Regions from separate parts of the Microbacterium sp. LS_15 genome, predicted to be linked through region 1. Evidence: predicted binding sites of a transcription regulator. Region 1 holds the regulator's gene; each other region holds the start of a gene.
The links. Region 1 encodes LexA, which represses DNA repair genes until DNA is damaged. Its sites were predicted from a motif close to TCGAACANNTGTTCGA; they were not measured.
Positions count from the first base shown of each region.

Region 1 (7,996 bases):
CGTCGGGCCCCGGCGGCCAGTCGGTCAACACGACCGACTCGGCCGTGCGCATCACGCACCTCCCGACCGGGATCGTCGTGTCGATGCAGAACGAGAAGTCGCAGATCCAGAACCGCGCCGCCGCGATGCGCGTGCTGCAGACCCGCCTCCTGCTGCTGCAGAAGGAAGAGGAAGCAGCGAAGAAGAAGGAACTCGCGGGCAACATCACCGCGAGCTGGGGCGATCAGATGCGCTCGTACTTCCTCTACGGCCAGCAGCTGGTCAAGGACCTCCGCACCGGACACGAGTCGGGCAACCCGGCAGCGGTGTTCGACGGAGACCTCGACGGTTTCATCTCTGCCGGCATCCGCTGGCGCAAGCGCAAGGAAGAGGACTGAGCACCTCAGTCCTGCCGCACTGAGAGAGGGCCGGAATCCCCGCGGGGATTCCGGCCCTCTCTCGTCGTCGGGTCTCAGCCGGCGGTCGGGGTGACCGTGATGCGCGCGACCTCCTGGAACATCTCGTCCGTGACGATGACGGTGTACGAGGCGCTCTGCGCGACGTCGAACGTGACCTTGCCGCTGATCGAGTCGCCGGCCTCGAGGTCCTCGCTGCTGAGCTGGCCGTCGGCGAAGAAGTCGTACGTGCCCTCGGCGCCCTCCGCCGTCTCGATCGCGAAGTAGATGGGGTTGACGTAGCTCGTGCCCTCGAGACCGGTGACGGTCACGTCGAGGATGACGAAGCCGCCGTTGGTCGACGGGATGCTGGAGCCGTCGCTCGTGCTCCACGTCGCGGACGTGACGGTGATCTCGCTGGCGCCGGAGTACTGCTCGATCGTGATCGGCTCGCCGAGCGTGCCCTCGACGACCTCGGGCGGAGTCGAGGTGCCGTCATCGGAGTCGTCGGTGCTGTAATCGCTCGACGGCGGTGCGCTCGGAAGGTCGCGCACCACGCCGGCGACCGTCGAGATCGCGAAGACGAAAGCCATGACGACAGCGATCACGGTCCCCACGACCGAGAGCACGATACCGGCGATGCCCGGCCACTTCCTGCCCTTGAGGAACACCGAGATCAGCGACACGATGAAGCCTGCGGCGAGCAGGATCCAGCCGAACACGAACGTGAACGGGATGCAGGACAGGATCGTGCCGAGTGCAGCGGCACCGAGGCCGATCAGACCCACGATAGAGAGCGGCGCGGGCGCTGCGGGGGCGGCGGCATACGGATATCCGCCGGGGGCCCCGTACGCGGGGGCTGCGGGCGGGTAGCCGCCTCCCTGATAGCCCTGCTGGGCCGCACCGGGGTACGACGGTGCGCCGCCGTAGGGGGGCGCCTGCGGCGGCTGGGGTGCCGGTGCGGAACCGGGGTACGAGGCTGCGGCCCCCGGGTAGACGGGCGCGCCCGCGTACGGCGGCGCACCGCCGTCGACAGGCGCGGTCGGGCCGGTCGAGCCAGGAGCCGTGAACGGCGTGGTCGGCTGTGTGCCGTAGCCGGATGTGTCCGCGCCATCCGCTGCGCTCGGCGCAGACCACGACGGCGTCGACTCGGGTGCGACGACCGTCTCTTCGGCCGGCTCCGCCGCAGCGGGCGTCGAGTCCACGGGGGCGGTGTGCCCGGGAGTGCTCTGCTCGTGCGCCGCGGGCTGGTGCCCCGCGGGCTCGTGCGCCGCGTGATCGGTCGCGGCGGGCTCGGCGGAGGGAGCGGGAGCGCCCGTCGAGGGCTGCTCCCACGCGCCGCTCTCGACGGCCGAGATCGACCCGACTGCGGCTGCGGTCTCGGCGGCGGCGGCCGACTCGGGCACGCTCGCATCGGCCTCCGCAGAGGCGTCCGCGTCCGAGGCGCCGACGATCGAGGCGTCGGCGACCGACGAGTCCGCGGTCTGCTCGGCGCCGGAGTCCGCGGCATCCGCGGCCGGGGCGAAGTGCTCCGTCCACTGCGTGCCGTCCCACCAGCGCTGACGTCCGGATCCGTCGTCGTACCAGCCTGCGGGCGTCGTCATGGGGTCCCCCTCGAATCATCGTCCGTGCGATCGGCACGGATCGGCAGCGCCGCTGTATACCGGCACATCATGTATAGCAGTGCGCCACGACGCGCAGGGGGCCACAGGGGTGTCGCTCGCGGGCAGGGGAATCAGCGCACTTAGGCTCGTATCGCCATGATTCGGTTCGAGAACGTCACGAAACGCTATCGCGGGACCACCAGGCCCGCGCTGTCCGGCGTCGACTTCGAGGTCCAGCGCGGGGAGTTCGTCTTCCTCGTCGGTGCCTCCGGGTCGGGGAAGTCGTCGTGTCTGCGGCTGATCCTGCGCGAGGACGTACCCACCTCGGGGCGCGTCGCCGTGCTCGGTCGCGACCTGCGCTCGCTCGCCAACCGCAAGGTCCCGTACTTCCGCCGGCACATCGGGTCCGTCTTCCAGGACTTCCGCCTCCTGCCGTCGAAGACCGTCTATCAGAACGTGGCGTTCACCCTGCAGGTGACCGGATCGTCGCGCGGCTTCATCCAGCAGGCCGTGCCGGAGGCGCTCGCCCTCGTCGGCCTCGACGGCAAGCAGAAGCGGATGCCGCATGAGCTGTCGGGCGGCGAGCAGCAGCGCGTCGCGATCGCGCGTGCACTGGTCAACCGTCCGCAGGTGCTGCTCGCCGACGAGCCGACCGGAAACCTCGACCCCGCGACCTCGGTCGACATCATGCAGCTGCTCGCCCGCATCAACGCGGGCGGTACGACGGTGCTCATGGCCACCCACGAGGCGGCGTTCGTCGATCAGATGCAGCGGCGCGTCATCGAGCTCCGCGACGGCGTGATGGTGCGCGACGAGGTACACGGCGGCTACGGCGACACCTCTCAGATCCCGCGACTCGTGCCAGAAGAGGTGCGCGGTGCCGCGGCGGCCGCCGCGCTCACCGCCGTGCAGGAGGTGCAGCGCCAGACGGCCGATCTGTCCGTCGTGCGCGCCGCTCTCGCCGAGGAGCTCAGTGCACAGCGCAAGGCGGCTGCGGCCGCGCCGGACGCCGTGCCCACGGCATCCGAGACGCCGGAGGCGCAGGCCGTGCCCGCCGAGCCGTCGGTGGAGGAGGCGACGGTGGTGCCGGAAGCACCTGCCGCGCAGACCCCGCCGCGCACGCACCCCATCGTGCTCCCCGAAGTCGACGTCGCCGAGCTGGGGGTCGCCGATCGCCTCGGCCTCTCGGATGACGGCGACGAGAAGGTGGGGCCGACGTCATGAGAATCGGACTCATCCTCACGGAGGCCCTCGTCGGCCTCCGCCGCAACATCTCCATGGTCATCTCCGTCGTGCTCGTGACGTTCGTGTCGCTCACGTTCGTCGGCGCCGCGATCCTCATGCAGTCGCAGATCGGCACCATGCGCGGCTACTGGTCGGAGCGCGCGCAGGTCGCCGTCTACATGTGCTCGTCGATCTCGGAATCGGACACGTGCATCGACGGCGCGGCGACGGAGGATCAGGTCACCGCTGTCCGCGACCAGCTCGAGGGCGACGCGCTGTCGCCGCTCATCAGCGAGGTGGCCTTCGACAGCAAGGAGGACACCTACGCCAAGCTCGTGGCACAGCTCGGTGAGGAGCAGGCCAGCGTCATCACACCCGACCAGGCCTTCGAGGTGTTCTTCGTCACGATGAAGGACCCGGGGCAGTCGCAGGTGATCGCCGAGGCGTTCAGCGGCGTCGCCGGGGTGGAGCAGGTGCGGGACCAGCTGCAGTACCTCGAACCGCTGTTCTCGGCGCTGACCGTCGCGACGTACATCGCGGTCGGCATCGCTGTGCTCATGCTCATCGCCGCCATCCTGCTCATCGGGACCACCATCCGCCTCTCCGCGTACGCGAGACGCAAGGAGATCGGGATCATGCGTCTCGTCGGCGCCTCGAACCGATTCATCCAGACGCCGTTCGTGCTGGAGGGCGTGTTCGCCGCCTTCCTCGGCTCCGTGCTCGCGAGCGCGGCGGTCGTGGCGGGCGTGCACTTCGGCGTCAACGGCTATCTCCGCGGCCGGGTGCCGTTCATCACCACCTGGATCGGGATGCAGGATGCCGCGGTCGTCGTGCCCGTGCTGATCATCATCGGCGTCGTGCTCGCCGCGCTCTCGGCGGGCTTCGCGATCCGCCGGTGGCTTCGCACCTGACCCGGCGCGGTATAGACTGACAGGCTGCTCGGTGACGGATCGCGTCACCGACGTCGTCACGCACAGGAGAGAATCATGCCCAGGGAACGCGGGGAGAAGGTCATCGCGACCAATCGTCGCGCACGTCACGACTACAACATCGAGAAGTCGTACGAGGCGGGGATGGTGCTCACCGGCACCGAGGTCAAGTCACTGCGTCAGGGACGCGCGAACCTCAGCGACGGGTACGCGTTCGTCAAGGGCAACGAGGTGTTCCTCGACGCCGTGCACATCCCCGAGTACTCGCAGGGTCACTGGACCAATCACTCGGCCAAGCGCATCCGCAAGCTGCTGCTGCACCGCGAGGAGATCGCGAAGCTCGCGCACGCCGTCTCGGCGGGCGGCTACACGCTCATCCCGCTGAAGCTGTACTTCTCCGACGGACGCGCCAAGGTCGAGATCGCGCTCGCGAAGGGCAAGCGCGAGTACGACAAGCGTCAGACGCTCCGCGAGCGGCAGGACACTCGCGAGGCGGAGCGAGCTATGCGCCTGCGCAACCGCGTCGGCGAGTGATCAGCCCGCCGGGCTGAAGCCGAACACCCGGCCGAGGAACGCGAGCTCCCGCTCCAGGGCGTCGACGATGGTCTCCGCGGCGCGGAACCCGTGTCCCTCCGTCGGGTACAGCACGTACTCGTGTTCGACCCCGCGCGCTGCCAGCGCATCGCGGATCGCCTCCGACTGCGACGGCGGCACCACGCGGTCTTCCCCGCCCTGCATGAGCAGCACCGGCACGTCGATGCGATCGGCGTGCGTGAGCGGTGAGCGCTCGACGTAGAGGTCCTCCGCCTCGGGGAGCGGACCGACGAGCCCCTCGATGTAGTGCGCCTCGAAGTCGTGGGACTGCTCGACGAGCATCCGCAGGTCGGCGACGCCGTACCGGCTGATGCCGGCCGCGAACGTGCCCCCGCGCACGAGCGCTGACAGCACCGTCCAGCCGCCGGCGGAACCGCCCTTGATCGCGATGCGCGCCGGGTCGGCGAGCCCCGCCTCGACGAGCCCGCGCGCCGCAGCGATCACGTCGTCGACGTCCACGACGCCCCACGCGCCATCCAGGCGCTCTCGATACGCGCGCCCGTACCCGCTCGAGCCGCCGTAGTTCACGTCGAGCACCCCGATGCCGCGACTCGTGTAGAACGTGATGGCCGATGACGTCGCCCCGGTGACGTGGGCGGTCGGACCGCCGTGCACGAGCACGACGTACGGCGGCAGCTCTCCCTCGGGGGCGGTCGCCGCCGGGTGGGCCGGTGGGTAGGCGAAAGCGTGCACGGGGCCATGAGCGCCGTCGACGACGAGGGCGGACGCCGTGGGCATCCACGCCGGGTCGGCCGGTGCGCCGCCGGCGACGGCCTCGACGGCGCCGGTGTCGACGTCGACGAGCCAGAGACCGGGAGCGGACGTCGAACTGCTGCCGGAGAGGAGGATGCGCGTCCCGGCGACGTCGTCGACGCTGACATGGCCGTCCGGCGGCACGGGCAGCGGGCGTGCGCTGCCGTCGGAGGAGATCACGACCACCGCGTCCCTGCCGTCGGTCCGCACCGCGACGAGGCGACCGTCGACGAGGGGCTGATACCAGCGGTTGCCGAGCACCCAGAGTCCATACCCCGTGTCGGCGTCCACCTCGGCGGCGGTCACCGGCTCTGGCGTCCAGGACCGGCCGTCGGCGTCGACGCGCACCCTGTGCAGGGCCCACCGGCCGGTCGGGTCATCGGCGACCACGAGTTCGTCGTCGCCCGTCCACTCCGGCTGCAGAGCGGCGCGCGTCGGCACGACGGTCGTGAGAGAGCCGTCGGTGACCGCGAGACGCGCCGACTGCCACGGCATACGTGTCGCGTCCCATTCGACCCAGGCGACCCGGTGTCCGTCCGGACTCGGTGCGGGGTGCGCGAAGAAGCCGTCGCTCTCGACGACCACCCGCACCGCGTCGGGATCGTCCGCGGCAGATCCGTCGACCGGGATTTCGACGACGGCGCGCCGGTGCGGTTCGACGGTCAGATCCTCGCGCACCGCGAACAGCCGCCCCCGCTGCACGCGCAGACCGCCGTGCGCAGGGCCAGGGGCTGTGAGGACGACGGGCTCGCCGCCGCGCGGCATCCTCCGCACGCGCTGGTCCTTCGCGTCGACGAAGTAAAGCGTCCCCTCGTGGTCGGCCGTCCACGCGCCGCCGCCGTACTCGTGCACGCGGGACCGCGCGCTCCACGGCGTCGGGAGGATCTGGTCGCCGGTCGAGCTCCGGACGGTGACGCGACCGCCTTCCGACGGGACCGACTCGCCCCACCAGACCTCGTCCCCGACGAAACGGGCGCCGTCGATGCGCGGCGACGATGCCGCGACGGATGCCGGAGTGAACGGTGAGGGCCAGGACCCGAACGGTGCGGACATGCCTCCGAGCCTAGACGGAGCCGGCCAGCCGACCAGCCGGTCGCCGCCGGACGCATGACCTCAGACGGCGCGCAGGACCGCGACGACCTTGCCGAGCACCACGGACTCGTCGCCGAGGATGGGCTCGAACGCCGAGTTGCGCGGCAGCAGCCAGGTGTGGCCGTCGCGGCGACGCAGCACCTTGACCGTGGCCTCGCCGTCGAGCATCGCGGCGACGATCTCGCCGTTCTCCGCGCTGTTCTGCGAGCGGACGACGACCCAGTCGCCGTCGCAGATGGCGGCGTCGATCATCGACTCGCCGGAGACCTTGAGCATGAAGAGGTCACCCTTGCCCACGAGCTGGCGGGGGAGGGGGAAGATCTCCTCGACCTGCTGGTCGGCGGTGATCGGCACGCCGGCGGCGATGCGGCCGACCAGCGGGACGAGGGCGGCGTCGCCCACCGGGGTCGCGACATCGGCCGGGTTCTCAGCGCCGGTGCCCGGCAAATCGATCAGCACCTCCATGGCACGGGTCTTGCCGGGGTCGCGGCGCAGATACCCGCTCAGCTCGAGCTGTCCGAGCTGGTGGGTGACGCTGGAGAGCGACTTCAGCCCCACCGCGTCGCCGATCTCGCGCATGCTCGGCGGGTAGCCGTAGCGGCTGATCGACGTCTGGATGACCTCGAGGATCGCCATCTGCTTGGGGCTGAGGCTCTTCCTCCGCCGAGTGCGCGGCGCCTCGGACTCGGGGGCGGAGATCTCGCTCATGGTGCTCCTCAGGTGTGCGGTATCGCGGTCCGGATTCGAATGTCGGTGGTCCGTGATGGGGTGTGCGTATCGAAACCGTATCCGAGAATCACGCCGATCTGGAAGATCTGTTCGAGTGTGTCGGCTGATTCGGAGGACGGGTTTCGAAGAACTCTTGACAGATGTTCGAATTCGAAGATACCTTCGGAACGTAGCTTCGCATTCATGACTCCCGGCCGAGTCGCGAATGCGAACGCTACGCCAACTTCATCGCTGATGCAGACGCACAGCGGTAGAGCAGAGGAGCACCAGATGACCACCATCACCTTCAGCACCGCAGCGGTCCTTCCGGCACGTCCGGCGACGCGGCTCCGGCTGACGGCGCGCGGTCGCCGCTTCCTGCTCGCTCTCGCCGCCGTCCCGCTCGCCGGGGGCATCGCGTTCGCGGCTCTGAGCGGGGGCACGGCCCTCGCCTCGAACGAGAGCGTCGCGACGGCATCGTTCGAGACGGTCACCGTGATGCCGGGCGACACCCTGTGGTCGATCGCCGAGAGCGTCGCGCCGGGTGCCGACCCGCGAGAGGTCATCGGCGACATCACCCGTCTGAACGTCCTCCAGGGCGGCGCCCTCCAGATCGGCCAGGAGATCGCGATCCCCGCGCAGTACTCCGAGTGACGTCACCCGGCAGCCGGGCGCCACTGCGCGGCCTACCATGGGAAGGGTGACCGCATCACTCGCC
Region 1 is NZ_JAVAYD010000015.1:37,536-45,531, reverse strand. Features, by position in the region: gene prfB (peptide chain release factor 2) at 1-377, shown strand, start outside; gene RAC69_RS15050 (DUF4352 domain-containing protein) at 452-1,978, opposite strand; gene ftsE (cell division ATP-binding protein FtsE) at 2,135-3,202, shown strand; gene ftsX (permease-like cell division protein FtsX) at 3,199-4,113, shown strand; gene smpB (SsrA-binding protein SmpB) at 4,189-4,665, shown strand; gene RAC69_RS15030 (prolyl oligopeptidase family serine peptidase) at 4,666-6,531, opposite strand; gene lexA (transcriptional repressor LexA) at 6,592-7,278, opposite strand; gene RAC69_RS15020 (LysM peptidoglycan-binding domain-containing protein) at 7,570-7,932, shown strand; gene RAC69_RS15015 (histidinol-phosphate transaminase) at 7,970-7,996, shown strand, end outside.

Region 2 (7,996 bases), on a different contig from region 1:
AGGCCGACGATTCGGGTGTCGGGGTGCCAGAGCGCAGGCTCCGACGGGAGTGCGGCCCCGTGGGTCGCGCTCCCCTGCTCGAGCACTTCGAGGGCTCGCATCACTCGTCGCGCGTTCTTGGCGTCGATGCGATCCGCCGTGGCGGGGTCGAGTCGCCTCAGCCGGGCGAGCAGCGCGTCGAGACCGCTGTCGTCGAGTTCTCGTTGGAGTCGATCGCGGACAGCGGTGTCGCGTGGCGGGAACGCGAAGTCGAAGACCACGCTGGAGACGTACAGACCGGATCCGCCGACGAGGATCGCGTCGCCTCCACGGGAGTGGATGTCAGCCGCCGCGGCGCGTGCGAGCGGCTGGTACCAGGCCACGGCCGCTTCCTCGTCGACATCGCGCACGTCGAGCAGGTGGTGCGGGATGCCGCGACGCTCGTCGACCGTCAGCTTCGCCGTGCCGATGTCCATGCCCCGGTAGAGCTGCATCGCATCGGCGTTGATGATCTCCGCGCGGTTGCCTCGCGCACGCAGGGTTTCGGCGAGGTCGAGGGCGAGATCGCTCTTGCCCGTCCCCGTCGCACCGACGACGACCCACAGCTTCGGAGTGCCCGACGCCGAGGCGACGCTGTCTGCGGTCACACGCCGACGCGAAGCGTGGGGAGGCCGAGCGACACCGCTCGTGCTCCGCCGGAGGACGCCGGAGCGGGCACCGCACACGACTCCGCCTGGGCGCGGTCCCAGGCGTCGCCACCGCGGGTTCGGCGGATGCGCAGGGGCGCTCCCGTCGGATCGTCGGCGAGCAGGTGGAACGGCGCCGCGTGGCTGATGGTCACCGTCGCGACGTCGCCGGGGCGCGGAAGGTCGGAGCCGGGGGTGACCTCGAAGTGCACGAGTCGGTTGTCCTGCGCTCGTCCGGTGAGGCGGTGCGTCTCGGCATCCTTCTTGCCCTCGCCTGTCGAGACCAGCACCTCGACCTCGCGACCGACCTGCTTCTGATTCTCCTCGAGGGAGATGCGCTCCTGCAGGGCGATGAGACGGTTGTAACGCTCCTGCACGATTGCCTTGGGCACCTGATCCGCCATCGTGGCCGCCGGAGTGCCCTCTCGGATGGAGTACTGGAAGGTGAAGGCGCTGGCGAAGCGCGACTGCTCGACGACCCGCATGGTGTCTTCGAAGTCCTCGTCGGTCTCGCCGGGGAATCCGACGATGATGTCGGTCGTGATCGCGGCGTGCGGGATCCGGTCGCGAACGCGCTCGAGGATGCCGAGGAACTTCTCACTCCGGTAGGAACGGCGCATGGCCTTGAGGATGCGGTCGCTGCCGGACTGCAGCGGCATGTGCAGCTGAGGCATCACGTTCGGAGTCTCGGCCATGGCGTCGATCACGTCGTCGGTGAACGCCGCGGGGTGCGGGCTGGTGAAGCGGACGCGCTCGAGTCCCTCGATCTCGCCGGTCGCGCGGAGGAGCTTGCCGAAGGCCTGTCGATCACCGAATTCGACACCGTAGGAGTTCACGTTCTGTCCGAGCAGCGTGACCTCGATCGCGCCGTCTTCGACGAGCAGCCGGATTTCGTTCAGGATGTCGCCGGGTCGGCGATCCTTCTCCTTGCCTCGCAGGCTCGGGACGATGCAGAACGTGCAGGTGTTGTTGCAGCCGACGGAGATCGACACCCACCCGCTGTGGGCGGAGTCGCGCTTGGTCGGAAGCGTCGACGGGAAGATCTCGAGCGACTCGAGGATCTCCATCTCCGCCTCGCCGTTGTGACGTGCGCGTTCCAGCAGTCCGGGGAGCGAGCCCATGTTGTGCGTGCCGAAGACCACGTCGACCCATGGCGCCTTGTCGAGCACGGCCTGCTTGTCCATCTGCGCGAGGCACCCGCCGACGGCGATCTGCATGCCGTCCTTGCGCCGCTTGACAGCAGCGAGCTGTCCGAGTGTGCCGTACAGCTTGCCCGCTGCGTTGTCGCGCACCGCGCAGGTGTTGATGATGACGACGTCGGCTTCGTCGCCGACATCCGCCCGGATGTAACCGGCGCTCTCGAGCGACCCGGAGAGACGCTCGGAGTCGTGCACGTTCATCTGACAGCCGAAGGTGCGCACCTCGTAGGAACGCTGTCTGCCGTCGTGGTCGATCGCCGCCGACGACGAGGAGATGATCGTCGGCTCGCTGCGCGGGATACTCATGATGATTCCATTCTACGAGCGTGTCGACGGGACACCGGCTGTGCTCGACGGAGCGCGAGCGGGCAGCGAGGATCCGATCGTCGTGGAATCAGTCCGAGTCGACGAAGCGCACTCCGCTCGACCCGCGGCCGGACGCTTCCGCCAGCGCGGTCTTCGCCGCGCTCATGGCGACTCCGCCGTTGTAGCCGCGGCGCGCGAGCTGCCCCACAAGACGGCGGAGCGCCGTGTCGGGATCGAGCCGGGCCAGCGACGTCGCCTTGGTCCGGGCGAACTCGAGGGCACGCTCGGCGTCGTCATCCGGCAGTTCTTCGAGAGCGGCGTCGATGACCTCGCGCGGGATTCCTCGCTGAGCGAGCGCACGAGTGAGAGCGACGCGCCCCTGCCCCTTGCGCTGCACTCCCCCGGTGACGAGTTGCTCGGCGAGCACGGCATCGTCGAGATAGCCGCGCCGCTCGAACTCCGCGACCACATCGTCGACCTGGTGCGCATCGAGACGGCGACCGTCGTTCTCGTAGCCTCGCAGCACGAGACGCGCTTCGGAGACCGACAGCGAGCGCGAGCGGAGCTTGCGCACGAGGAGCTCCTCCGCTGCCGCACGGATCTCCTCATCGCTGTGCGGAGACCGCGCGCCCGTTCCCGCCTCTCCGAATGCATCGCTCGAAGAATCGGGCACAGCGTTGAGCGGACGCAGACGGGGACCTCGTCCTGCCGCACCCCGCGCAGGATGGCGTTCGCTCGGGGAACCGTCCGACGCCTCTTCCGCCATCGATCCGCTGAGGTCGTCGCCGTTCCAGGTCGACCGCCAGAGTCCCGCATCGCCGGTGCGTCGCGGGACGACCACTTCGGCTGCGCGACGGGCTTTGTCCGAGACGCCGTCTCCCGTCGTATGCGAGCGCGACCCGTGCGAGCGCGACCCGTGCTCGTCCAGGCGCGGAATCCGATCCCCCGCGTCGTCGGATTCGGATGCCCCGCGCCGCCTGCCGAACAGCGGCGTCACGGGAGCGAGCCGCTCGGACTCGCCCCCATGATGATCACTCATCGCACGCTCCGGTCATAGGAGCAGTCGTTCCCCGACCGTCGAACTGCCTGCGCATGGCTTCTACGCGGGACGACGCTCGGCGAGCTCGTCACCGGGAGCAGCAGCAGCCGGCCCGCCGATCCCGAGCTTCTGCTTGATCTGCGTCTCGATCGTGAGAGCGATGTCGGGATTCTTGATCAGGAACGTGCGGGCGTTCTCCTTGCCCTGTCCGAGCTGATCTCCGTCGTAGGTGTACCAGGACCCCGACTTCTTCACGATGCCGTGGTCGACGCCGAAATCGATGAGGCTGCCCTCGCGGGAGATGCCGACGCCGTAGAGGATGTCGAACTCCGCCTGCTTGAACGGAGGAGCCATCTTGTTCTTGACGACCTTGACCCTGGTGCGGTTTCCGACAGCGTCGGTGCCGTCCTTGAGGGTCTCGATGCGACGGATGTCCATGCGCACCGACGCGTAGAACTTGAGCGCCTTTCCACCGGCCGTGGTCTCCGGCGATCCGAAGAACACACCGATCTTCTCGCGCAGCTGGTTGATGAAGATCATCGTCGTGTTGGTCTGGTTGAGACCACCGGTCAGCTTGCGGAGCGCCTGCGACATCAGGCGAGCCTGAAGGCCGACGTGCGAGTCTCCCATCTCACCCTCGATCTCAGCACGGGGCACGAGGGCTGCGACGGAGTCGATCACGATCAGGTCGATCGCGCCGGAGCGCACGAGCATGTCGGCGATCTCGAGCGCCTGCTCACCCGTGTCGGGCTGCGAGACGAGGAGCGCGTCGATGTCGACGCCGAGCTTGGCGGCGTAGTCGGGGTCGAGCGCATGCTCCGCGTCGATGAACGCTGCGATGCCGCCGGAGCGCTGGGCGTTGGCGATCGCGTGCAACGTGAGCGTGGTCTTACCCGATGACTCGGGTCCGTAGATCTCCACGATGCGGCCACGCGGGAGCCCGCCGACGCCGAGAGCGACGTCGAGAGCGATCGAACCGGTCGGGATCACGGCGACGGGGGCGCGCTCATCGCTGCCCAGCCGCATGACCGAGCCCTTTCCGAACTGGCGGTCGATCTGAGCGAGTGCGGTCTCGAGGGACTTCTCGCGGTCTGCGGGTGATGGCATGACGTGCTCCTTATGCTCGCGTGGTGCCGCCTGTAGGCTGTCGCGGTCGTCCCGGGATCGGGACGAACTCTCCGACAAGGCGTATGGCTCTTCGGCCTGTTATCACCGTACGAGGGGCCACCGACATTGCATCGCGTGAGCCCAATGAACGGGGAGAACGTGGCCTCCGAACCACTTGTGCAGAACGTTACGCCTGTTTCGAACACATCTTCGACGACACGCCGAGGAAGACGTCGCGGATCTCGAAGCCGCTCCGCTCCGCCGTCGCGGCTCAGCGCTTGCGAGGCTCGAGCCGCCCGGCGCCGTGGCGGCGCTCGAGAGGCACATCCGTCTCAGCACACAGCGCGAGCCAGATGTCGCGCGGAGGAATCCCCGCGTCCAGGGCACCCTCGGCCGTACGACCGGACAATCCTGTGAGCACCAGGTCGCTCACCAGGGACGACGCACGCCCACCGAATTCGGCCTCCACAGCGCGGAGGAACTCACTACGACGCATGAAGAGTCGGGGACTCGATGTCAGTGGAGCGAGAGTTCGGGCTCGACAGCAGCCACGAGGTCGTCGGGGACGACGTCGGGGAACACCTGGATGCCCTCGAGAACCGAGATGCGGTCACCGACCTCGCGCATGATCGTCGAGATCGGGACGTCGAGCGCATCGGCCACCGACGCGAGGATCTCGCTCGAGGCCTCTTTCTGTCCACGCTCGACCTCACTGAGGTATCCGAGGGCGACAGACGCCTTGCTCGCGACCTGGCGGAGCGTCCGCCCCTTCTGAAGACGGAAGTCCCTCAGAACATCGCCGATTTCCTGCCGTACGAGAATCATCGGAACCTCCTCCCAGATCGCCTACTCGAGGTCTCCCCCGATGGAATCGTCAGTCTAGTCGTATCGACTGTCACAAAATCTACCCTTGCACGCTGTGCTTTCGGTGTGAGCACATTTACGACAACCGGCACGTCCCGTTCGCTATTCCCGTGTCATCCGACGGAGCAGCGAGAGCACGGCGTCCACCGAAGCGGCGCGGATCCTCACGCGGTCGCCGTCGAATCGGAACGATTCGCTCGCGGAGCTCTCCGGAGTCACGACCGCGACATGCACGGTGCCCACGGGCTGACCGTCGGGCGAGTCCGGGCCGGCGATGCCGGTCGTCGCGATCCCGACGTCGGCCGGTCGTCCGACACCGACGGCGCGGCGCACTCCGTCAGCCATCTGCAGCGCCACGCGCGGGTGAACGGGCCCCTGCTCCGACAGGAGCGCCTCGTCGACCCCGAGCAACGAGTGCTTGACCGGAGTCGCGTAAGCCACGACGGCACCCCAGAGCGCTGCCGAGGCGCCGGGGACGCTGACGAGCTCCGCGGCGACGGCGCCGCCCGTCAACGACTCGGCCACGCCCAGCGTCCATCCGCGGGCCGAGAGGGCCTCGACGACGTCGGAGGCGATCGTCACGCCAACCGCCTGGATCCTCTGACCTGGGCGACGATGTAGTCGATCCCGCTCGCCACCGTGAGGATCAGGACGATGATCATGAGCACAGCCGTCACGAGCACCCACGGCCACAGGCCGATCACCACGTGCAAGGGCAGCAGCGCCCATCCGAGAGCGACACCCTGCACGGCGGTCTTGAGCTTGCCCATCCACGCCGCGGCGACCACGTGCTCCTTCGCGACGATCAAGCGGTGGATGGTGATCCCCCACTCGCGCACGAGGATCACGACGACGACCCACCAGTTGAGTTCGGCGAGGATGGCGAGGCCGATGAAACCGGCCCCGGTGAGGAGCTTGTCGGCGATGGGATCCCAGAGCTTGCCGAAATCGCTGACGATGTCGTAGCGCCGGGCGAGGTAGCCGTCGACCCAGTCGGTGGAGATGGCCACGATGAAGAGGACCGCGGCGATCCAGCGAACGGCCAGATCGGTCAGGCCGTAGGTGCCGCCGAGCAGGAGCAGGACGAAGAAGACGACCGCGAGGGGGATGCGTGCGACCGTGATCGCGTTGGGCAGCTGCCGGGGTATCGCCATCAGTCGCGCCCCGTCAGTCCCCAGGCGTCTTCATCGCCATCGGCCTCGACCTCGGGCAGGCCTTCGAACTGCGCCTCGACCGGGTCGCGCGGGGCAGCGGCTCCCGCAGCGGCCGGCGCTGCGGGGGTGGCACCGGCAGGGGCCGGCACGTCCTCACCGCGGAGCTTCGCCATGACCTGCGGGAGCTGCTCCGGGGTCGCGAGGACGTCGCGGGCCTTCGATCCCTCGGACGGGCCGACGATCTCCCGCGACTCGAGCAGATCCATCAGGCGGCCCGCCTTGGCGAAGCCGACGCGCAGCTTGCGCTGCAGCATCGACGTGGAGCCGAACTGCGACGACACGATGAGCTCGGCCGCGGCGAGGAGGAGTTCGAGGTCGTCTCCGATGTCCTCGTCGACCTCCTTCTTCTTGCTCGGCTCCATGGCCTCCTGCACGTCCGGCCGGTACTCGGGACGAGCCTGACGCGTGACGTGCTTGACGACCGCGTCGATCTCCTTCTCGTCGACCCACGCACCCTGCAGACGGAAGGGCTTGGACGACCCCATGGGCGAGAACAGGGCGTCACCCTGACCGATGAGCTTGTCGGCACCGGGGCTGTCGAGGATCACACGGCTGTCGGTGACGCTGGTGACGGCGAAGGCGAGACGCGATGGGACGTTGGCCTTGATCAGACCCGTCACGACGTCGACGCTTGGGCGCTGCGTGGCGAGGACCAGGTGGATGCCGGACGCACGGGCGAGCTGCGTGATGCGGACGATCGAGTCCTCGACGTCGCGTGGAGCAACCATCATGAGGTCGGCGAGCTCGTCGACGACCACCAGCAGATACGGGTACGGCTTGAGCACGCGCTCGCTGCCGACGGGCACCTCGACCTCGCCGGCCCGGACGGCCCTGTTGAAGTCGTCGATGTGGCGGAACCCGAACGACGCGAGGTCGTCGTACCGCATGTCCATCTCCTTCACGACCCACTGCAGAGCCTCGGCGGCCTTCTTCGGGTTCGTGATGATCGGCGTGATGAGGTGCGGCACTCCTGCGTAGCTGGTGAGCTCGACGCGCTTCGGGTCGATCAGGACCATCCGCACGTCCGAGGGACGTGCGCGCATGAGCAGGCTCGTGATCATCGAGTTCACGAAGCTGGACTTACCGGAACCCGTCGAACCGGCGACGAGGAGGTGCGGCATCTTCGCGAGGTTCGCGACCACGAAGTTGCCGCCGACGTCTTTGCCCACGCCGATGGTCAGCGGGTGCGTGCTCTTGTGCGCCGCCTGCGAGCGGAGCACGTCTCCCAGCGCGACCGTCTCGCGGTCGGTGTTGGGGATCTCGATGCCGATGGCGCTCTTGCCGGGGATCGGCGAAAGGATGCGCACGTCGTTGGATGCCACGGCATACGCGAAGTTGTTGCTCAGCTGCAGGATCTTCTCGACCTTGACGCCGTGCCCCACCTCGACCTCGTACTGGGTGACCGTCGGACCGCGGGAAAACCCCGTGACCTTCGCATCCACGTTGAACTGCGACAGCACGCTGGTGATCTGCTCGACGATGCGGTCGTTCGCCTCCGAGCGGGCCACCGAGGGCGGGCCCTCCGCCAGCACGCCGGGCGACGGGAGGATGTACGGCGCGACCGGAGCCTGAGGGCCGCCGTCGCCGGGGCCGTCGGTGCCG
Region 2 is NZ_JAVAYD010000001.1:57,482-65,477, reverse strand. Features, by position in the region: gene miaA (tRNA (adenosine(37)-N6)-dimethylallyltransferase MiaA) at 1-626, opposite strand, end outside; gene miaB (tRNA (N6-isopentenyl adenosine(37)-C2)-methylthiotransferase MiaB) at 623-2,170, opposite strand; gene RAC69_RS00305 (regulatory protein RecX) at 2,259-3,209, opposite strand; gene recA (recombinase RecA) at 3,270-4,316, opposite strand; gene RAC69_RS00295 (DUF3046 domain-containing protein) at 4,588-4,812, opposite strand; gene RAC69_RS00290 (helix-turn-helix domain-containing protein) at 4,833-5,141, opposite strand; gene RAC69_RS00285 (CinA family protein) at 5,283-5,762, opposite strand; gene pgsA (CDP-diacylglycerol--glycerol-3-phosphate 3-phosphatidyltransferase) at 5,759-6,334, opposite strand; gene RAC69_RS00275 (DNA translocase FtsK) at 6,334-7,996, opposite strand, start outside.
Region 2: recA (recombinase RecA) is a predicted target of LexA. The motif match lies at 4,515-4,530, and genes of this name have one in related genera.

Region 3 (7,996 bases), on a different contig from region 1:
ATCATCCGGCTGAAGCTCCGACCGAAGTTGTCGGCCTTCCCGGGCGCGACGCTGTCCCAGCCGCCGCCGTCCTGCCTCGCCTTCTCGGCGAGTTCCGCCTCGTACTTCTCCTCGTCGGAGAGCTCGCGCTCGACGACGGGGGCTGTTGGCGCGCCCCCGCGCTGGCGCCGTGCCCTCTGCGGCTTCTGGTCGCTCATGCGTCCACCCCCAGCTGCGATTCGACGATCTCTCGATAGGTGGTGCTCGTCTCGAGCAGCTCCTCGTGCGTGCCGACCCCGACCATGGTGCCGCCCTCGAGCACGACGATGCGGTCGGCATCGGTGATGGTCGAGACGCGCTGCGCCACGACGATCTTCGTCACGTTCGGCAGCTCCCGCCAGAGCGCCTGCCGCAGCCGCGCGTCGGTGGTGAGGTCGAGCGCGGAGAACGAGTCGTCGAACACGAGGATCTGCGGCTGGCGCACGATCGCACGGGCGATGGCGAGGCGCTGACGCTGACCGCCCGAGACGTTGGTGCCGCCCTGCGCGATGCGGGACTCGAGCCCGTCGGGCATGTCCTCCACGAAATCGCGGCCCTGCGCGATCTCCAGTGCGTGCCAGAGATCTTCGTCGGTGGCATCCTCGCGGCCGTACCGGAGGTTCGACGCGACGGTGCCGGTGAAGAGGAACGGGCGCTGCGGCACGAGTCCGATCGATGCCCACAGCGACTCGACGTCGGCCTCGCGCACGTCGGTCCCGCCCACGAGCATGGCTCCGCCGGAGACGTCGAAGAGGCGCGGGATGAGCGACACGAGAGTCGTCTTGCCCGCACCCGTCGAACCGACGATCGCGACGGTCTCGCCCGGTCGTGCGCCGAAGCTGATCCCCGAGAGCACCGGGGCGTCCGCGCCCGGATACGTGAAGGAGACGTCGTCGAACGAGACGGCGCCCGGGTCGGGGAATTCCGTGACCCCGGCGTCCGGCCGGGTCATGCTCGATTCGGTCTCGAGCACCTCGCCGATGCGCTCCGCCGAGACGGCGGCGCGCGGGATCATGATCGCCATGAAGCTGGCCATGATGACGCCGCCCATGATCTGCCCGATGTACTGCATGAAGGCGAAGATCGTGCCGACCTGCGCCGTGCCCGCGTTGACCTCGATGCCGCCGAACCAGATGACGGCGACGACGGTGACGTTGAGGATCAGCATGAACAGCGGGAACAGCAGCACGAACAGCGAGCCGACCCTGCGACCGACCACCATGATGTCGGTGTTCGCCTCGCGGAAGCGGCCCTCCTCGATGCGCTCGCGCACGAAGGCGCGCACGACGCGCACCCCGGTCAGCTGCTCGCGCATCACCCGGTTCACCGCGTCGAGCTTGCCCTGGTAGCTGCGGAACAGCGGGACCATGCGGCTCACGACGAGCCCGGCGACGATGAGGAGCAGCGGCACCGAGACGGCGATCAGCCAGCTCAGACCCACATTGGTCTGGATCGCGAAGATGATGCCGCCGATCGCGAGCAGCGGCGCGGTGACGAGCATCGTGGCGCCCATCATCGCGAGCATCTGCACCTGCTGCACGTCGTTCGTGTTGCGCGTGATGAGCGAGCCGGCGCCGAACTGCGACACCTCGCGCTCCGAGAAGCCGCTGACGCGGCCGAAGACGTCGGCGCGGATGTCGCGACCGGCCCCCATGGCGGCACGGGCCGCGAAGTAGGTCGCGATGATCGACGCGACGATCTGACCGAGCGACACCGCGAGCATGAACAGGCCGGTGCGCCAGATGTACCCCGTGTCGGAGAGCGCGACACCCTTGTTGATGATGTCTTCGTTCAGACGGGGCAGATAGAGCGTGGCCAGCGCGCTCGCGAACTGGAAGACCAGCACCACGAGCAGCAGCCACTTATAGCGGGACAGATAGCGGACGAGAATTTTTCCCAGCACAGGCGGACTTTCTATGAAGGGTGACGCGGCGGATCTCCCGGCAGGCGGACGCGGGCCGACGATCGCGCACATGCAAGAGTGCCACGAACCGCCGACATTCGTATCCCCCGCGGGGATGACCTTCGCTCACAGCGAACCGGCCGATCGAAGGCCCCGAGTAGTTGGACCGCGGCGAACAAGACGCGGCCCCGCCTCACCCTCAGAAGAGTGCGCGCTCCGGGGTGTATGCACGCGCATCGGCCCCGGCATCCTCGGGGAGCTCCGCGATCGACGAGGGCTGCCACTTCGGGGTGCGATCCTTGTCGACGAGCTGCGCCCTGATGCCCTCGACGAGATCCGGATGCTGCATCACGAACCACATCACGCGGCGGTACTCCCCGGCGAGGGCGTCCCTCAGGCTGCTCATCGCCCGCGCCTCGCGGACGGCGTCGAGCGTCACGGCCAGGGCGGTCGGCGCGAGACTCTCGAGCAGGTCGGCCGTGGCCGCGGCATCCTGCTCCTCGCGCGCCCGCAGCCGCTCGACGATCTCTGCGACCGTGTCGGCCGAGAAGGCCTCGTCGATCCACACGCGCGACGCCGGCACCGTCGAGGGTTCGGGCGTCTCGTCGAACAGCAGCACGATCTCGGAGGGGCCGGTCGGGTCGGCGCGGTAGGCGAGGGCCTCGCGCAGAGCGTCGAGCCGGTCGGAGGGCACCACGTGGTCGGCGAACCCGAGCAGCACCGCGTCCGCGGCATCCATCGTCGAACCGGTCAGACCGAAGTACTCGCCGAGCCGGCCCGGCATGAGGCCGAGCAGCCAGGTGCCGCCGACGTCGGGCGTGAAGCCGATGCGCGTCTCCGGCATCGCCAGCTTCGAGCGCTCCGTCACGATGCGGATCGCCGCGTGGCCGGAGAGGCCGATCCCGCCGCCCATCGTGATGCCGTCGGCGATCGTCACGACGGGCTTCGGGTACTCCGCGATGAGGGCGTCGAGCGCGTACTCCGCGCGGAAGAACTCCGCAGTGACGTCGGTATCGCCCGCCACGATCTGCGAATACAGGGCGCGCACATCGCCCCCGGCGCACATCCCGCGCTCCCCTGCCCCGTCGATCATCACGATCTGCACGTCGCTGTCGTGACGCCAGGCCTCGAGCGCCTCGGTGAGCAGGTCGATCATGCCGGGGTCGAGGGCGTTGATCGCCTCGGGGCGGTTGAGAGTGAGCCGTCCCAGCGCCCCCTCCGTGCGGACGAGGACCCGGGGCGCGGTGGTGGAATCGGTCACGCGTGCCAGGCTACCCGCTGGATTCATGCTTGCCCTCGCACCCGTCCGTGGGGTAAATACGCGATCGGACGGCTTTTCCGGCAGGATAGACGGAACTGCCCATTGCAACGAGAGGTCGCGGATGCCCGACGGACAGGTGCTCGAGTTCACGCGCGTGACGAAGCGCTTCAATGACGTGACGGCGGTGTCCGACTTCTCCGCACGGGTCGAGCCGGGAGCCGTCACCGCCTTCCTCGGCCCGAACGGCGCCGGGAAGACCACGACACTGCGCATCCTGCTCGGACAGGTGCGCGCCACCAGCGGAACCGCCACGATCGGCGGCGTCGCCCATTCCGAGCTGCGCCACCCTCTGCGCACGATCGGCTCCGTGCTCGAGGAGACGGTCTACCGGCCCCGTCGCAGTGCGACCCGCCACCTGACGATCGCCGCCAAGGCCAACGGCATCCCGCTCTCGCGCGTCGACGAGGTGCTCTCGCTCGTCGGCCTGGAGCACGAGGCCGAGGGACGCGTCGGCAGCTTCTCGCTCGGCATGAGGCAGCGCCTCAGCGTCGCGCACGCCCTGCTCGGCGACCCCGGCGCCCTCGTGTTCGACGAGCCGGCCAACGGGCTCGACCCCGAGGGCATCCGGTGGATGCGCCTGCTCATGCGTCGCCTCGCCGACGAGGGACGGACCGTGCTGGTGTCGTCGCACGTGCTCAGCGAGGTCGAGCAGGTCGCCGACAACGTGCTCGTGCTCTCGAAGGGGCAGCTGATGCTGTCGAGCGGCATCGAGAAGCTCGCCGACCCCACCGCCGGATCGGTCGTGGTCGACGCGGCGGACCGTGCAGCCCTGCGCAGCGCCCTGGCCGAGGCCGGGTTCCAGATCGAGGTGCTGCGCTCCGGACTCCGCGTCCGCGGAGGGGACGCGGCGAGGGTCGGCGCCATCGCCGCCGCGGCCGGCATCGCGCTCACCACGCTCGTGCAGCGCGGCCCCACGCTCGAGGACGTCTTCATCGAGCTCGTCCGCGGCGGCACACTCGAGCCGCGCGCGGTCGCCGCGGCATCCGAGTACGTCGCGGCGGATGCCGAGGCCGACGCTGCGCCGGTTGCCGACGCTGTCGCTGAACCGGATGCTGACGCTGTCGCCGAACCGGATGCTGACGCTGCCGCCGAGCCGGACGAAGCACCCGGCGCCGAGGCTGCCGTCGAGGCCCCGTCGAACGCCGGGGCCGACGCGGACACCGCGGCGGAGACCGACGCGACGGCCGCGGCGCCCGCGGAAGCGCCCGTCGAGGGCGGGCCGTCTTTCGACGACATCCTGTTCGGCGCCGGATCGACGCAGGCCGAGACGGATGAGCCGGAGGACAGCGACGCCGCGGAGGAATCACACGACTCAGGCGTGGATGTGTTCGACAGCCTCGGCGAGACGGACGCAACGGGCGACACCGCTGCATCCGAGTCGGGCGAGCAGGGCGACCAGCCCGAGGAACACGGCGACGAGCCCGCGGACGAGGGCGACCAGCCCCGGGAACAGGGCGACGAGGATCCTCGCTCCGCCGCGGTCAGCTCGATGCTGGCCGCCGCAGCACGCGCCTATTACGAGGACGAGCCGCGAGACTACCCCCACGGCGACGCGCCCGATGCTGACGAGCACGACCGAACCGGCGAGGGCGACACCCAGTGGTCTGTCGCCAGCACCGGGGTGATCGACCAGGTTCCCGCGTCTGCGCCCGGCGAGGGTGCGGAGGCGCAGGCCGGGGGCGAGCACGAGCACCACGAGGGTGAGCACCACGAGGGCGGGTACCACGAGCACGAGCACCACGAGGGTGAGCACCACGAGCACCGTCACGACTGAGCGCTCCGCGCCCTCCCGACAGTCGAATGCCTCCCCGCCGATCAGCGGGGAGGCATTCCTGTGTCCGAGGGATTCAGGCGGGCCTGGGGCGGATGACGGGACGCTTGCGCGCCTTCGACACCGGCGTCGGCGCGGTGGCGACGATCTCCTCGACGTCGGCGGGTTCCTCCGAGACAGGGAGTCGCAGCGCCTGCGTGAGCGAGAGCCCGTGGCGGGTCGTGAGGATCAGGCGCCGGAACTGCTCGTCACCGTCGAGGTCGATCACCACGCTCGGTCGATGCCGACGGATCAGCACGAAATCGGTGCTTCCCGCGGCCTTCCAGGTCCCGGCCGCGAGGATACCCGGGATGTGCGTTCCGGGGTTCGGCACGCCGCGCAGCCAGGTCCACGCGTCGTCGGTGAGCTGCACCTTGGTGATGGTCTCGCGCTCGATCCGCAGGTTGTCCCGGTGGAAGCTCGCGGCACGCTCGATCGGCGAGAGCACGATCTCGAGTTGCGTCTGGTCCAGCAGCAACGTCACCATGCGTCCAGTCTGCCAGCGGCGTCCTGCCAGTTGTCTGCGTCTTCTTCACAGGACCGCAACGATCCGTTGTGTACGACCGTCATATACTCGTCGCTCCATTCCGATGTTCTCCTCGAGATTCGAACAAATATACTAAACTCGAAGCATGGCTTCCACCTCCGTCGTCGAGACCGACATCGAGCAGCGCGCTACGCTTCTCGACGCGTGGACGGAGACCCGCCGCCGGATCGCGACGCTCGAAGCGCACGCGTCGCACCTTCTCGCAGAGAGGATGCGGGTCGATCAACAGGATGCCGAGGAGCACCCCTTCCACCGCGACGCGATCCACCGGTCGATGGTCGCGGAGTACGCCGCCGCGGGTCGCGTGGCGCACAGCACGATGGAGTACGCGTTCACCGATGCCGCCTTCCTCGAGCGGGGTCATCCCGAGGTGCTCGCCGCGTTCCGGGAGGGAGCGATCACCGCGGGGCATGTGCGCGAGATCGTCCGAGCGGGTGGCATCGTACGCGAAGCGATCAACAACGGCCGAGCGGATGCCGCGGCACTCGCCACCTTCGACACGGCCGCGCGCGTCGTGGCGGAAGCAGAGACGCCGGCCCGCACCGCCGCTCACGTGAAGCGCCTCGCCGCGGCCCTGGCAGGCGACACGGTGGTCGAGCGGCACGAGCGCGCGCGGTCTGAGCGCGCCGTGACGATGCGCTCGGTGGACGACGGGCTGGCGCTGCTCACCGTCGTGCTGCCCGAGCACCTCGCCGCCGCGATCATGGACCGGCTCACACAGCTCGCCCGCGGAGTGGTGGCAGCGCGGCAGACTCCGGAGGCGTGCGCCTCGGAGGGCGATCAGGGCATCGAGCCCCGCCTCGATTCGCTCGATCGGACGGCGATCTTCGCCGACGTCACGTTCACGACCGACCCCGGGCGCCTCACTGCCTCGAGCGACGCCGAAGCCGTCCCCGCGGACTCGCGCACGATCGACCAGGTGCGCGCCGACCTATTGACTGACCTGCTGCTCGCAGCCGACCCCAGTCCGGCGAACGGCCCCGGGCTCGACAACATCCGCGGGCGCATCCAGGTCACGATCGCGGCGACGACGCTCGCCGGGTTCGACGAGCGGCCCGCCGAACTCGACGGATACGGACCGCTCCACCCCGACCACGCCCGTGATCTCGCCGGGCGGAACCTCGGATGGTCGCGCCTGTTCCTCGACGCGAGCGGGTTGGTCACCGAGACCGACACGTACACACCGACCGAGCCGATGCGACGTTTCCTCAGGGCGCGGGATCAGCACTGCCGCTTTCCCGGATGCAGAATGCCGGTGCACCGATGCGAGGCCGATCACACCCACGACCACGCGAAGGGCGGGCGCACCGACGTCCACAATCTCGCTCACCTCTGCCGCGGACACCATGCGCTCAAGCATCCGGACATCGCCGACGACCATCGGTGGTCGGCGCGACAGCTGCCGGACGGCACAATCGACTGGCTCAGTCCATCGGGCCGGAGCTACCGGGATTCGCCGCAACGACGAGTGATCTTCGTGTGATGGCTCGCGTCGGGGTGTCAGCTCGCCGCGAGGGCGCGAGCAGCAGCCGAGGCGGCAGCAGGAAGCGCCGCCTCGATACGCTGCAGCTCGTCCTCGCCATGAGCAGCTGTGAGGAACCAGGCCTCGAAGACGCTCGGAGGCAGCGCGACACCCTGTTCGCGCATGCTGTGGAAGAACGGAGCGTACCGGAAGGACTCCTGCGCCTGAGCCTGCGCGTAGTCGCGGGGAGCACCGTCACGGAACGACGCGCTGAACAGGCTGCCGGCGTGGGAGATCGCGTGCGTGACACCGGCATCCGTCAGCGCCGCATCGAGTGCGCTGGCGATGCGCGACGCCGCGGCATCCACTGTCGCGTAGACGTCGGGGGTGGCGAGCCGCAGAGTCGCGAGACCCGCGGCCACCGACAGCGGGTTCCCGGAGAGCGTCCCGGCCTGGTAGACCGGACCGACCGGGGCGAGCATGTCCATGACCTCGGCCCGTCCGCCGAGGGCGGCGAGGGGCATTCCGCCTCCGACGACCTTGCCGAACGTGATGATGTCGGGCCGATAATCCTCGCCCGCCTCCGCCTGCAGGCCCCAGTACCCCGCCGGGTGCACCCGGAACCCGGTGAGCACCTCGTCGAGGATCAGCAGCGCGCCGTGCTGGTGCGCGATGTCGGCGAGGAAGCGGTTGAACCCCGGCTCCGGGGTCACGACTCCCATATTCGCGGCGGCAGCCTCGACGATGACGGCGGCGATCCGATCTCCGTGCTCGGCGAAGACCGCCTCCAGCGCCGCGCGGTCGTTGTAGTCGATCACGAGCGTCTGGGCGGCGATCGGAGCCGGCACACCCGCAGAGCCAGGGAGCGCGAGCGTTGCGACGCCCGAGCCCGCGGCCGCGAGCAGTCCGTCGGAATGCCCGTGATAGTGGCCGGC
Region 3 is NZ_JAVAYD010000002.1:25,455-33,450, forward strand. Features, by position in the region: gene RAC69_RS04225 (ABC transporter ATP-binding protein) at 1-197, opposite strand, end outside; gene RAC69_RS04230 (ABC transporter ATP-binding protein) at 194-1,921, opposite strand; gene RAC69_RS04235 (enoyl-CoA hydratase/isomerase family protein) at 2,121-3,182, opposite strand; gene RAC69_RS04240 (ATP-binding cassette domain-containing protein) at 3,304-5,016, shown strand; gene RAC69_RS04245 (hypothetical protein) at 5,090-5,539, opposite strand; gene RAC69_RS04250 (DUF222 domain-containing protein) at 5,685-7,082, shown strand; gene hemL (glutamate-1-semialdehyde 2,1-aminomutase) at 7,100-7,996, opposite strand, start outside.
Region 3: RAC69_RS04250 (DUF222 domain-containing protein) is a predicted target of LexA. The motif match lies at 5,659-5,674, and genes of this name have one in related genera.